Thiorhodovibrio frisius: one gene and its partner. The protein of the gene in region 2 interacts with the protein of the main gene of each other region in a pairwise test. Links are inferred from orthologs where the notes say so. Each region holds a gene or a part of one and is shown on either strand. Other genes may lie near its edges.

Region 1 (7,081 bases), 1.0 Mb from region 2 along the record:
GCCGCTTCATTCTGGCTCTGGCACCCTGGCTAATGAAGCTTCTATCCGTGGCTGGCACCATTGCGATGTTTCTGGTCGGCGGCGGCATCATCGCCCACGGCATCCCCGCTCTGCACAGCCCTATTCACCATTTTGCCGAAATCATGGGCCATCTTCCCGCGCGCGGCGGCATCATGCATTGGCTGACGCCTTTGCTAGTCCATGCGCTCATCGGCATGGCCGCCGGTGCGCTGGTGCTCCTCGGAGTAAATCGGGTTGCGGCCTGGCGCGCACGGCAGACAGCCTGAGATGAAACAAAATCGGACGTTTTCCACCGCGCGCATGCGCATTTACGTCTATAGTAGGCATTGAGTCGGGCAGTTTTTACATTGCCCATATTTATGACAGGCCCCGAGCTGCGCCAGCCTGAGCTGGCCGCGGGCAGCACGCCTCAGGCAAGGGCTTTCGCGACATAGCAAGGAGACAGACCATCATGACGACTGCCCCAGACCAACCTCAGATCGACCCGAACAAAATCATTACCTTTCCTCAGGGCCTGCCGGGGTTCGAGGATGACCACCGCTTCTCGATGTTCCACAGCGAGGGCGAAAAACAAGAGGACAGCAAGCTGTTCTGGCTCGAGTCACTCGACAACCCCGATGTTGGCTTCACTGTCGTGGACCCTACTCTTTACGGGCTAAACTATGTCATTGACCTGACCGACGAGGAGCAGGCACTGCTGCAATCCTCCGATCCTAACCAGATCCTGGTGCTATTGATCCTGGCCAAAAACGAAGAAGGCAAGCCGGGCGAACCGCGCGTGCATGCCAACATCGCCGGGCCCATTCTGATCAATACCGACACCCGCGTCGCGCTGCAGAAGGTACTGACCCGCTCGCGAGTTGAAGTCAACATCGTCGGCGCGAACGCCTCCAACTAGCAGCTGCGGCCGCAACCGCATTGTGCCGGCACAGGGAGGTGCCAATTCCCCACATGCCTCATCATCCCAAAGAATCCGCCTCCCCAAGGAATTCCCGCCAAGCGATGTCTATACCGAAACCCTTTGAGATTTCGGCTCGTTTTGGGTCGGGTGAAAACCACGGGGGACGCCCTGAACACTTCCCTGTAGGCTTCCCGGCGGCGTCCTGCCGCCGAGCCCCCCGTGGCCGTCACCCGACCCAAAACCGGAAATCCGTTTGCGATTGGTATACCAACAGATGCCGCTCCTGGCTGGGCGCCGCCGTGCTCACGCTGAGCGCGACCTCGGTCAGCCTGGCCGCCCCCGAAGACGCCGGCGCGCAGGACGCGACCACCAGCTTAAGCGAACAGACCAGCCAATTGCTTGAGCAATCGCGCGTCGAGGGCGCCGAGATGTGGCGCAAATCGGTCGATGGCGCTGGCGACCTCTGGCAGCGCTCGCGCGACACTGCCACCCAATGGTGGCAAAAATCATCCGATCTCTGGCAACAGGGCACCGACAGCCCGGCGCCACACCAGCGCGAGCACTTCGCCGACCTTTGGTCGGAAGTTCTGCCCCCGATCGAAGACACCCTGACTCTGCAAGAGGCTCAGCGCGACCTGCCGGAACAGGCCTGGTTCGCGCGCGATCAACGCGATGTCGAAAAAGACATCAATGCTCTGCTTGATCAGGCAGTAGCGGCCCTGTCGCTATCGCCCTTGCAGAACGAACGCGCCGAAATCGCCAGCATCCGCGACGAGATTGAAAAATCCCGCGAGAAAATCGCCGAATACCGCCGTGATCGGGTTGCCGCGCCGACGCAATCCATGGTCAAGCGCACGCGCGAGGACTACGACCAGCTAATCAACGCCGAACAGCAGGCCATCGAGGACAGCCAGGCGCGACTGCGGCAGATTCAGCACGACTTCGCCGAGCGCTTGCGTGAGATTGGCCTCGAGCTGACCGACGAGCAGGTTGAGTTCCTACTCGCGACCGTGGTCGGGGACACCATGATCGACCTCGGCATTGTGTTTGACAATGTCAAGATCATTACGGTAGAGCTGGAACGTCTGGTGCGCGAAAGCGGCGAGGATCTGACCAGCGCACGACGCTACTACGGGCTGTACGTGGTGCTGCTGCGGGCGCTGAAGCAGATGCATCTGGAGGTGGAGCAGCGCATCGAGACCGAATACATCCCCCAGATTGATCGCATCCGCCAGCGCGCCCAGGAACTCAGCAAGGAGACGCGCGAATTGCTGCGCACCCAACCGGAGCGCGCCCCGGTGCTTCAAGCCAATCTTGAAGCCCAGCAGATGACCATCAGCGCCGCCGGGCGCTATCGTGATTACCTTGCTGAGCAAGCGCGGCAGGTCCGGCGCGCGCGCGAGGCGCTGGAGCAGGACATTCGCACGGCCTGGAATACCTACGAAACCGTGCGCGTCTCCGGCGAACTGGTCGCCCTGGTGCAATCCAGCCAGCAACTGCTCGACGGGCTGCTGAACCGCCAGGTTCCGCCGCTGCGCCCGTTCGAGAATCTGGAAATGAAGCGCGAGTTCGAGAAGCTGACCGATCAGTTAAGGGCAAGCGAGGGCTGATCGAGAGAGCCAGCGCCTGGTGGTGTTCCACGAATAGCCAGAACCATCAGCCCAGCATCAAACACCCATTAACCTGTCAGAACAATTCGTCGATGACCCGCGGCGCGCTTGAGGCTCGCCCTGCACCAGACCCTGATGCGGAACCAGAAACCGGATCGGGTCCGCCAAGTTTGTCGCGATATTCGACCCGAACCGTCTCGCTGCCGCCGCCGGGCAAGCTCACCACAACCATGCCCTCGGGCTGCTTGATGGTGGCTACCGGGATATCGGCCAGCGCCACGCGCATGAAGTCGACCCACACGCCAAGGGCTGCGGTACCGCCCCACTCCCGGCTGCCCAGAGGACGGTTGTCGTCCATCCCCATCCAGACCACGGTCGCAAGCTCCGGCTGAAAACCAGAAAACCAAGAGTCGCGGGAGTCATTGGTGGTGCCGGTCTTGCCGCCAATATCCGCTCGCCCGAGAACCCGCGCGCGGGTCGCGGTACCCGAGGTCACCACATCTCTGAGAATGGAATCGATATTATAGGCAATGCGCGGATCAACCACCTGCGGCGCAAGAGGCGCATCCGAGGCACCATCGGGAAGCGTACGCGCGCTGCCGTCCGCTGGCGGCTCCAACCAGCACTCTAAGCAGGCGCGCGCAGCATTCGCCTCAAAAAGCAGGTTCCCTTGCACGTCTTCGATCCGCGAAATCAGATAGGGCTCCACTTTATAGCCGCCATTGGCAAACACGCTAAACCCGGTTGCCATTTCGAGCGGCGATACTGCACCCGCCCCCAACGCCATGACAATGTTGTCCGGCATGGACTCGAGCGAAAATCCAAAGCGCTGGATGTAATTGCGTGGCACATCCACTCCCATGCGATTGACCAGATCGATGATCGCCAGGTTGCGCGAGTTGGTCAGTGCTTTGCGGATACGCATAGGACCGAGGAATTTTCCGTCGGAATTCTGCGGTCGCCACATCCCGCGCGCGCCCGGCATCTCAAATGGCTGATCGCGCACAATACTTGCAGGCGTATACCCGTGATCGAATGCAGAGGCATAGACAAAGGGCTTGAAGCTTGAGCCTGGCTGACGCTTGGTATCGACCGCACGATTGAACTTGCTCCACTTAAAGGCATAGCCACCGGAGAGGGCGCGCACCGCGCCATCCTGTGGTGCCATGGCGACCAGCGCGCCACCGACTAAAGGGACCTGGGCCAGGCGCCATTCGCCCTTTTCAGTCAACCGCAGGCGGATCACATCGCCCACCGCCACCGCGTCGCTCACCCGCCGCGGCGCCGGTCCACGCCAGTTCTCGGTCTTGTAGCGTCGCGCCCAGGCGACTTGCTCCCGAGTCAACTGATGCACCTTTCCCTCACCCAGATAGACCTCCGCCTCCTGGGGGCCGACATGGGTGACCACACCGACCGGCAGGCCTGGCACTGGTGGACGCTCCGCCAGGGCCAGATCGAGCTGGCTCCAGGGCAGGGTGGCAGCGCCAGCGATGGTTGCCTCGGGGCCGTGATAGCCATGACGCAGGTTGTACGCCATAAGCCCATCGCGCAGTGCGGTATCGGCGGCCCGCTGCAAGCGCTCATCGACCGTGGTATAGACCTGAAGACCCAGCGAGTAAGCCTGTTTCTCACCGAAGCGCTCGACTACTTCCTGGCGCACCATCTCGGCAATGTAGTTGGCCTCGAACTCGATCTCCGGGCGGTAGTAGGTGGCGGTCAGGGGTTCGGCCAGTGCCTCGCGATAGCGCGGCTCACTGACCAAGCCCAGTTCGCGCATGCGCCTGAGAATGTAGTTGCGCCGCTCAAGCGCCCGCTCAGGATTGCTCAGCGGATTATTGGACGAGGGCGCCTTGGGGAGGCCGGCCAACATGGCCATCTGCGCCAGTGTGAGTTCCGCGAGCGGCTTGCGGTAGTAGAATTCGGCCGCCGCCGAGACGCCATAGGCGCGGTGGCCGAAGAAGATTTTATTCAGATACAGCTCAAGGATTTCTTCTTTGGTGAGCGCTTGTTCGATTTGCATCGCCAGCAGCAACTCGGCGAGCTTGCGGCGAATGGTCTTGTCGCGCGACAGGTAGAAGTTGCGCGCCACCTGCATGGTGATGGTACTGCCGCCCTGGGTCATGGTTCCGGTACGTGCCACGTGCACCGCCGCGCGCAGCAGCCCAACAGCATCCACGCCAACGTGGGCAAAAAAACGCGAATCCTCGGTGGCGATAAAGGCATTGATCAGATTTGACGGCAACTCGCTGAAGGCAACTGCGCGGCGGCGCTGGATGCCAAACTCCGCCATCAGCGAGCCCTCGGCCGAATACACCCGCAAGGGTTCCTCGAAGGCCACATCGGTCAGACCCTCGATGTCGGGCAACTCCGGCAGAGTGACATAGACCACCAGCGCAGCACCGAAGAGACCAAACACGGCAAGATCAAGCGGAATAGCCAGCACTCCAGCCAGCATGCGCCCAAACCACTCGAACACCGCAACCAGGGGATGGGGGCCTGACTTGGGCTTCGCTTTGGATTTCGATTTGGATTTCGATTTGGACGTTGCTTTGGGCGGGGGCGGTGCATTGCCCGCAGCACCTGCCCAGCGCGGGGCCGCACGGCGCTTCGGGGCGTCGCCCGAGCCCTTGCCAGCAGAGCCCGCGCCAGCAGAGGAGGCTTGATCTTTCTTAGTCACGCAGCACCCGACCCGAAGAGGAAAGGTGCCGCCCAGCCGAAAAGTTCCCAGCCCATGTCCCGTCTAGACCTGCCATGTTTTACCCGCACCGAACTGCATCAAAAAAGCGCATATCGCTGACCCAGTGGGACGTCCGGCAGGAGTTCGCAGGCCATCAGCATGCCGTCGGCATGGACCTGCGTACCGCGCGCGTCGACCTCGATGGCCGGCTGCCAAAAATTGTGAATCATATCGATTTTACGCAGCTGACGCACATCGCGCGCCACGCCGATGCGCCGGGCCAAATCCAGTCGCTGCGGCTCACCAGCCTGGAACGCCCATTGAGAGACGAAGGTCATGCAGGTCATGGGCGCGGCAGCACCAGTCACGCCAAACATGGGCGCATATTGCAGCGGCTGCGCATCGGGCACCGAGGCTCCCGCATCTCCCAGGGGGGCCGCAGCAATCAGACCGCCCTTGAGCACCAGACTCGGGCGCACACCAAAGAACGCCGGGCGCCACAGCACCAGATCGGCCAGCTTGCCTACCTCGACCGAGCCGACCTCATGGGCGATGCCATGGTTGATGGCCGGATTGATGCCATACTTGGCGATGTAGCGTTTGATGCGGTAATTGTCATTGTCCTCGCGGTCGATGTCGGCGGCAAAAGGCGGCGGTGCCAGATGACCGCGACGCACTTTCATGGAATGCGCCATCTGCCAGGTGCGGCGGATCAGGTCTCCAATTCGCCCACCGCCTTGGCCACCAGAGGCCACCACGCTGATGGCGCCAAGGTCATGCAGCATCTCCAACGCCCCGACGCGGGTCGCCTGCCCCATCCCTGAGACCGGCGGAGAAAGCACGGAGAGCGGCAGCGCATGGGTCAGCCCCAGGGCCTGTAGCGCCTCCTCCGCCCCGTGATAATCGCGTCCCTGATAATCACGCTGGCCATGCAGAGTGCTGACGCAGCGCTCACCGACGACGGCGAGCAGTTCCGCGACAGTTCCGGCCTCGTTTAAGGTATCTGGCTGCAACAGCAGTTGCACGTCCATCTTATCGACGATCTCGACCGCCCGGGCAATCGCGGCGGGTGCGCAACCCCAGGCGGGATGCAGCATCAGCCCCATGGCACCGGAGCGCACCTGTTCTTCGAGCGGATTGGGCAAACTGCCGCTGCCTTTGGCCAGGATGCCGATATTGACAGGCAGACCCTCGGCGGCTTGCAGCATGCGGCGAATGTTCCAGGGTCCTGGAGTGCTAGGCGCCGCCAGACTCCCGGCACTCGGACCGGTACCGCCGCCAATCAGGGTGGTCACGCCAGCCATGAGCGCGACCTCTGCCTGCGCCGGGCTGATGAAATGGGTCATGGCATCCACGCCACCTGCGGTCAGGATGTGCCCTTCGCCGGCGATGATGTCAGTTCCCGGGCCGATAATGACATCGGCACCAGTTTGGATATTGGGATTACCGGCCTTGCCAATGGCCGCGATACGCCCGTCCTTCAGGCCAATATCGGCCTTGATCACGCCCCAGAAGTCGATCACCAAGGCATTGGTGATGACGGTGTCCATGACCAAGTCCGCCTGACGCTGGCACTGGCCCATGCCATCGCGAATGGACCCGCCGCGCCCGAAACGCACTTCATCGCCGTAATGGGTCAGATCCTCCTCGATCTGAGCGACCAGATTGGTGTCGCCCAGGCGCACACGATCCCCGATGGTCGGACCGTAAAGCGCGGCATATTCGGCTCGGCTGATCTTGCTCATCTTGCGGTCTCCTCGGTATCGGCTCCGGGTTGTCGGCTCCGGGTTCGGTCAGGCACTCTCAGCGCTCGCTTGTGCCGGGTCCACATCAGGCTCCGGCGGTGGCGGATCGATCGGCCCCATCAACTCG
Region 2 (6,862 bases):
CGCAACTCCTCGGCATTGGCAAGCTGGTCGAAAGCACCGACCTGCAGATAGAGCTGATCGTCGGCTGCGAGAACTGGATCTTCAAACGGACCAGCAGCCCGCTGCTGATGCTCGAGCCGGGCCGGTGGCGGGGCTTTCACTAGGCCGCCGTGATCGCGCGGATCAATTGAGCGCACCTCCACTTTGGCCGTGCCGGCAGCCACGACACCGAGCTTTCTCGCCGCCGCGTAGGACAGGTCAATGATGCGCCCGCCATGGAAGGGACCGCGATCATTGACACGCACCACGGCCACGCGACCGTTTTCCAGGTTGGTCACCTGCACATAACTCGGCAGCGGCAGCGTCTTGTGAGCCGCCGTCATTTGATGCATATCGTACACCTCCCCACTGGAGGTGCGCCGACCGTGGAACTTATTGCCGTACCAGGAGGCCTGTCCGCGCTCAACATAGCCCTTGCTGCTATCTTTGGTTTCATAGCGACGCCCCATCACAACATAGGACGACATGTTTCCGTGTTTGGATTTGGGCTCGACCTTAGGAACCGCGTCTGGTGGACCAAAGGTCTGATCCTCATCCGAGCGAGTTGCGGTGCCGCCACCACAGCCGGCGAGCAGGAAAACAAGCAGAAAAACCAGGGCGCCAGATGTCAGCCAGCAAGGGAAAAGACGCGCGTTCATCGTAGCTCCTTCCTAACAAACTGCTTTCATTATAGCCACAAACATCTTATCTGGACTAGGAATATTTTGATGTGTGAATCGACATCAGGATGCCAAAACCCGCCATGATGGTCACCAGGGAGGTTCCCCCATAACTGACCAGCGGCAGAGGCACTCCCACCACCGGCAACAGCCCGACCACCATGCCTGTGTTGACAAACAGATAGGTAAAAAACACCATGCTGATGGCCCCGCCGAGCAGCCGCGAGTAGCTGTTCGGCGCGCGTGCTGCGATATAAAGCCCGCGAAAAATAATAAACAGATAGACCAGTAGCAACGCGAGAATGCCGATCAGCCCAAACTCCTCGCCAAGCACCGCGAAAATAAAATCCGTCGAGCGCTCCGGCAGAAACTCCAGATGCGACTGGGTGCCGTGGAACCAGCCTTTGCCATGGATTCCGCCCGAGCCAATTGCAATTTGCGACTGAATGATGTGATAACCGGAGCCGAGCGGGTCAGATTGCGGGTCGAGAAACGTCAGCACGCGCTGGCGTTGGTAATCGTGCATTAAAAACCACAATATCGGCGCCGCACCAGCTGCCAACGCGCCAAGCAGCCCGATCAGACGCCAACTCAGCCCAGCCATGAAAAGCACCATGACTGCGGCGCTGGTTACCATTAAAGCGGTGCCCAAATCCGGCTGCCGGGCAATCAGCAGCACCGGCACGGCGGTGATGATCACAGCCACCAGGATGCGCCCCAGACTGGGCGGCAAGGCCGCGCCCGAGAGAAACCAGGCCAGCATCATGGGGACCGCCAGCTTGAGCAACTCAGATGGCTGAAAGCGAAACAGGCCGAGATCAAGCCAGCGCTGCGCACCCTTGCCAATCTCCCCGGTCACAGCCACCGCAACCAGCATGGCCACGCCAAAAACAAAGAGCGGCAGCGACAATCGGCGCAGATAATCGGGATGAATCTGCGCCATCCCCATCATCACCCCCAAGGCCAGGCCAAGCCGGAGCAGCTGGCGCTCGACCTGACCGCTGGACTGCTCGGTGGCGCTAAACAAAATCGCCAGCCCACAGCCACAGAGAACCAGCAGTCCGAGCAGCAACGGTAGGTCGATGTGCAAACGCGCAAACAGGCCGCGATCATCGCCTCCAGCCAGAATGTCTGAAAACATTGCCACCGTTGCTTAATCCTCGTCGATCTGATCTACCGACTGGTCAGGCGTGCCAGTCGCCGGCTCGGCCGGCCTGACCCGCTTTTTCAACAGGTAGCTGTCGATGATCTGACGCGCAATGGGCGCAGCGGTCGAGCTGCCGTGGCGACCGTTCTCCACGATCACAGCCACCGCGATCTGCGGCGCCTCAACCGGCGCGAATGCAATAAAAAGCGCATGATCGCGCATGCGCTCAGCGACTTGCGCCTCGTTGTAGCGCTCGTTCTGCCCGATGGTGAAGACCTGTGCGGTCCCGGTCTTACCGGCGATACGGAAGTTCGGGCTGCGGATGCGCCGGGCCGTGCCACGCGCCCCTTCCACGACCTGTGCCATGGCATCGACCATCCCCTCCCACTTGGCCTCGCTATCGACCGCGATGCGATGGCTGACCGGCGCGGTTGGCTGCAGAATGCCAGAGCCCGGTTCACGCACCGCCCGCACCATGCGCGGCTGGAAGTAAGTGCCATGATTGGCCATGGCTGCGGTCGCGGCGGCGAGTTGCAGCGGTGTAACCAGAAAGGCCCCTTGGCCGATACCAACGATCAGCGTCTCGCCGGGATACCAGGGCCGACCACGCACGCGCTCCTTCCATTCGGGCGTCGGCAGCAAGCCGCCGAGTTCGTCGGCAAAGTCGATGCCGGTCTTGGAGCCGAAGCCGAAATCGGCAAGGAAGCGATCGAGCCGTTCGATGCCCATGTCGTGCGCGAGACGGTAGAAATACACATCGCAGGACTGCACCACGGCATCCTTCACCGTCAGGGTGCCATGACCGCCGCGACGCCAGCAGCGATAGCGATGACCGTGCCCCGGGAGCTGAAAAGAGCCACCGCAGTATTTGCCATCGCTAAAACTGATGGAACCCGCTGCCAACCCGCCAAGCCCGATGAAGGGCTTGATGGTCGAAGCTGGCGGATACTGACCGCGCACCGCCCGGTTGTAAAGGGGCTTGTCGATAGAGTCGCGCAGCGCGGCATAGTCCTCGACGCTGATTCCATCGACAAACAGATTAGCGTCGAAGCCAGGTGTGCTGGCCATCGCCAGCACACCGCCGGTGTTGGGATCAATGGCCACCACCGCGCCCCGCTTTCCAGCCATGGTCGCCATGGCATCGCGCTGCAGGTCGATATCGAGAAACAGCACCAAGTCATCCCCAGATGTTGGCAGTTGTTCCTCCAATGTGCGCAGCACCCGACCGCGCGCATTCACCTCAACCTGCTGGTAACCAACGCTTCCGTGCAGGCTGTCCTCATAGGCTTTCTCAAGACCAACCTTACCGATATGGCTGGAGCCAGCGTAGGCCGAGGTGTCGATTCGCTGCATCTCTTCTTCGTTGATGCGCCCAACATAGCCAAGCACATGCGCAGTATCGAACGAGAAGGGATAATGGCGCAGCAACTCCGCGTGTATCTGCACACCCGGAAAGCGATGCCCCTGCACAGCGAACCGCGCACGCTCGACATCGTTCAGGTCCAGTCGGATCGGCACCCCGTCGAAACGGCGGTGCTGACGGCGCAAACGTTCGAAGCGTTGGCGATCCAGATCGCTGATCGGGATGATCTCACTCAGTTCGGCGATGGTATCCGCAAGGTTATCGACTCGGCCAGGAATGATCTGCAGCGAGTAGGACGGGACATTATCGGCAAGCAGCACCCCATTTCGGTCGTAGATCAGCCCGCGCATCGGCGGCAAAGGTTCCACTCGAACGCGATTATCCTCGGACAGCGTGCGGAAATGGTCGTTGTTGTAAACCTGCAAATACACCAGCCGCGCCACGACGGTGGCAAGGCAGACTACCACCAGTACGCCGGCCAGAATGATGCGGCCGGTGAAAATGCGCGCACCACTGCGTGGCTTATTGAACGATGAATCGACCATGCGCTCAGGCTAAGCCAGATCCAGACGCCGAACAAGACCTCGCAGCGCGGCGGCAAACCAGGGCCACAGCAGCATGCTGACAAAGGTGGTGGTCCAGTAGGACAGAGAGGGTGTTGGCTGGTTGGTGGCACTCAGCACCCAGAGCGATAGCAGGCGCTCCACGGTCAGAATCAGCCAGATCGACACTGCCTGTTGCCAGGCGCGAAAAAGCGCGATGCGCTGCTCGAGTTCAACGGTGAGATACCCCATAACCGAGAAGCTCAGTGCGTGCTGGCCCAAGAGAGACCCGGTCACAACGTCCATCATCAGGCCGGCAAAAAAGGCCCAGAAGACACCGACCCGATCAGGCAAGGTGGTGATCCAGAATATCACCGTCATCGCCGTCCACTGCGGGCGATAATCAACGGCCCAGTCGGGCATGTGCACAATGCTCAGAAACCCGGCCGCGCCAAGGGTCAGCACAATCACCCACGGGGTTCGGCCAGCCAGCATGGCTCAGGGCTCCAGATTCGAGTTGATCGCGGCAGCATGCTCGCCATCTGTTTTGGTCATAGCCCCGCTTTCCATCAGTTTCGGCAATGACCAGACCAGCAGAACCTCATGGCTACGATCAAGTCGCGCCGTGGGTTCCGCGCTCACGGTGGCAAACCGCTTGCCGGGCTCGATGCGCACCTCGGTCACCCGCGCGACAGGATACCCAGGGGGGTAGGTGCCACCAAGTCCGGATGTTACCAGCAGATCGCCCACCCGCACGTCGGCCTTTTTGGGCACGTGCAGCAGGTTGAGCTGATCCACCAGTCCAGACCCGATAGCAATCGACCTCAGCCCGTTGCGGTTGATTTTAACCGGCAGCGAGTGGCGGGCATCGGTAATCAGCAGCACCGTGGAAGTCAGAGGGTTGGTGCGCACCACCTGCCCCATGACCGCATTGGCATCCAGTACCGGCTGGCCAACAAAGACCCCGGACAGCGCGCCTTTGTCGACCAATACCTGCTGGCGGTAAGGGTCCAGGTCCACCTCCAGCAGTTCGGCAATCAGCACCCGTTCGCCCACCTTGAACGCCGAGCCGAGCAGATTACGCAGCCGTTCGTTCTCCGATTCAAGGGACGCGAACCGCTGCAACCGCGCGCGCAGGGACAGGTTCTCCCGATGCAGGCGGTCGTTCTCGGCTCGCAACTCCATGTTGCTTACCACCTGGTTTTCCACATCGCGCGCGATGCGCGCTGGCAAGGCAGCAAGAAAATGCAGCGGATAGACGGTGACGGCCAAGCTGGAGCGCAGGACATCGAGCTGGCGATAATGCAGATCGGCAATAATGAGGGCGAACGCCAGCGCCAGCGCAATCACCATGCGCACGGCAGCAGAGGGTCCATGGTTGAACAGAGGCTTCATGCCAAGTTTGCAGAAGATTGCCCGATCTGGATCAATCGACCGAAATCAGAGGGTTAGCGCGGGTGTGAATTCCGATCAATGCGCCACCGACCTACTCGCCCACGAAAAAGTCAACACCCCTTTGGTCGATCATATCGAGCGCCATGCCACCCCCGCGTGCCACACAGGTCAGTGGATCATCGGCGATAATCACGGGCAGGCCGGTTTCCTCGGCGAGCAGCCGGTCGAAATCGCGCAGCAGCGCGCCACCGCCGGTGACCACGATGCCCCGCTCGGCAACATCGGAGCCAAGTTCGGGTGGAGTTTGCTCCAACGCAATTTTAACTGCGCTGACAATACCCGAAAGCGGCTCCTGCAGGGCCTCGAGAATCTCGTTGCTGTTCAGCGTAAAACTGCGGGGCATGCCCTCGGCCAGATTGCGGCCTTTGACTTCGACCTCGCGCACTTCGCTGCCGGGGAAGGCCGAGCCAATGGTGTGCTTGATCCGCTCGGCGGTCGCCTCACCAATAAACGTCCCGTAATTACGTCGCACGTAGTTAATGATGGATTCATCGAAGGTGTCGCCACCGATACGCGCCGACTGAGAATAAACAATACCATTGAGTGAGATGATGCCGACCTCCGAGGTGCCGCCACCAATGTCGAGCACCATGGAACCGCGTGCTTCCCCGACTGGCAGGCCGGCACCAATAGCCGCCGCCATGGGTTCTTCAACCAGAAAAACTTCGCGTGCCCCGGCACCCGCAGCAGACTCTTTGATAGCGCGCCGCTCAACCTGGGTCGAACCGCAGGGAACACACACCAAAACTCGCGGACTCGGACGAATGATCCGGCTCTCATGTACCTTGTGGATAAAGTACTGGAGCATCTTCTCGGTGACGGTGAAGTCGGCAATCACCCCATCTTTCATCGGGCGGATAGCGGTGATATTTTGCGGCGTGCGCCCGAGCATGGCCTTGGCTTCTTCGCCGACGGCGGCCACGGTTTTTCGTCCCCCGTCATGGTCCTGTCGAATAGCAACCACCGAAGGTTCATTGAGCACCACACCTTTGCCACGCACATAAATGAGCGTATTCGCGGTGCCCAGGTCGATCGACAGATCATTGGAGAACATGCCCCGAATGCGTCTAAAAAGCATCGATTTTCTTCCTAACGCTCATAGTCCCGGCGACCCCGAATATGAAGCGGTTGTTTGACGGTAACGCTCATAGTCCCGGCCACCCCGGAATATGAAGCGGTTGTTTGACGGTAACGCTCATAGTCCCGGCCACCCCGGAATATGAAGCGGTTGTTTGACGGTTCCGCGCGGACTGCCGCACGCCAGATTAGGTGCCTAATCTAGCAATCTCGGGCCTCCTCGGCAAGACACCCAGTGGTAACAGCTTGGCAAGTTCAGCGATTTCCGCGCCAACATGCCGGGCAATCCGACTGCGCACAGCAGCAAATGCGCAAAATCCCGAGCAAAATCGCCAGGCGCTTTTTCGGGCCAATTCCAAGGCGAGCCTTCTTGTGGTAGCTTGCCACTCGCTGCCGCAGGCAGGACTTTTGCCAAGCTTAATCCCAAACGCGCCTTGCCGCGCGCTGTTTCGACTCCGCCGCGCATCCTGCTTTTCAGGATCGCACCTGATCCGGGTCCAGGAACCATGCAATCATCCGACGTCGCGCAAATCGCCAATCTTGCCAAACTCGCCGCCGATGCCAGCGAACTCGATCAATA

Evidence for each region.
Region 1: the proteins of mrdA (region 2) and Thiofri_RS06260 interact in binary tests that used the Escherichia coli proteins (3 or more experiments, as listed by UniProt). The link is inferred for Thiorhodovibrio frisius from one-to-one orthologs.

The regions. Positions count from the first base shown.
Region 1 is NZ_CP121471.1:1,325,900-1,332,980, reverse strand. What follows is about bases 2,409-5,604. They hold Thiofri_RS06260 (penicillin-binding protein 1A), read right to left. Parts: upstream 5,210-5,604; coding sequence 2,609-5,209; downstream 2,409-2,608. Other genes in these bases: Thiofri_RS06255 (urease subunit alpha), read right to left, coding at 5,308-5,604; Thiofri_RS06265 (hypothetical protein), read left to right, coding at 2,409-2,532. Also shown: Thiofri_RS06275 (DUF808 domain-containing protein), read left to right, coding at 1-287; flagellar assembly protein FliW, read left to right, coding at 473-919; more of Thiofri_RS06265, read left to right, coding at 1,222-2,408; more of Thiofri_RS06255, read right to left, coding at 5,605-6,954; ureB (urease subunit beta), read right to left, coding at 7,003-7,081. UniProt on the Escherichia coli protein: Cell wall formation. Synthesis of cross-linked peptidoglycan from the lipid intermediates.
Region 2 is NZ_CP121471.1:316,899-323,760, forward strand. Bases 1,303-4,279 are described here. They hold mrdA (penicillin-binding protein 2), read right to left. Parts: upstream 3,754-4,279; coding sequence 1,852-3,753; downstream 1,303-1,851. Other genes in these bases: rodA (rod shape-determining protein RodA), read right to left, coding at 1,303-1,839; mreD (rod shape-determining protein MreD), read right to left, coding at 3,763-4,245; mreC (rod shape-determining protein MreC), read right to left, coding at 4,249-4,279. Also shown: Thiofri_RS01740 (septal ring lytic transglycosylase RlpA family protein), read right to left, coding at 1-677; more of rodA, read right to left, coding at 733-1,302; more of mreC, read right to left, coding at 4,280-5,145; Thiofri_RS01765 (rod shape-determining protein), read right to left, coding at 5,237-6,283; Asp-tRNA(Asn)/Glu-tRNA(Gln) amidotransferase subunit GatC, read left to right, coding at 6,789-6,862. UniProt on the Escherichia coli protein: Catalyzes cross-linking of the peptidoglycan cell wall. Responsible for the determination of the rod shape of the cell. Is probably required for lateral peptidoglycan synthesis and maintenance of the correct diameter during lateral and centripetal growth.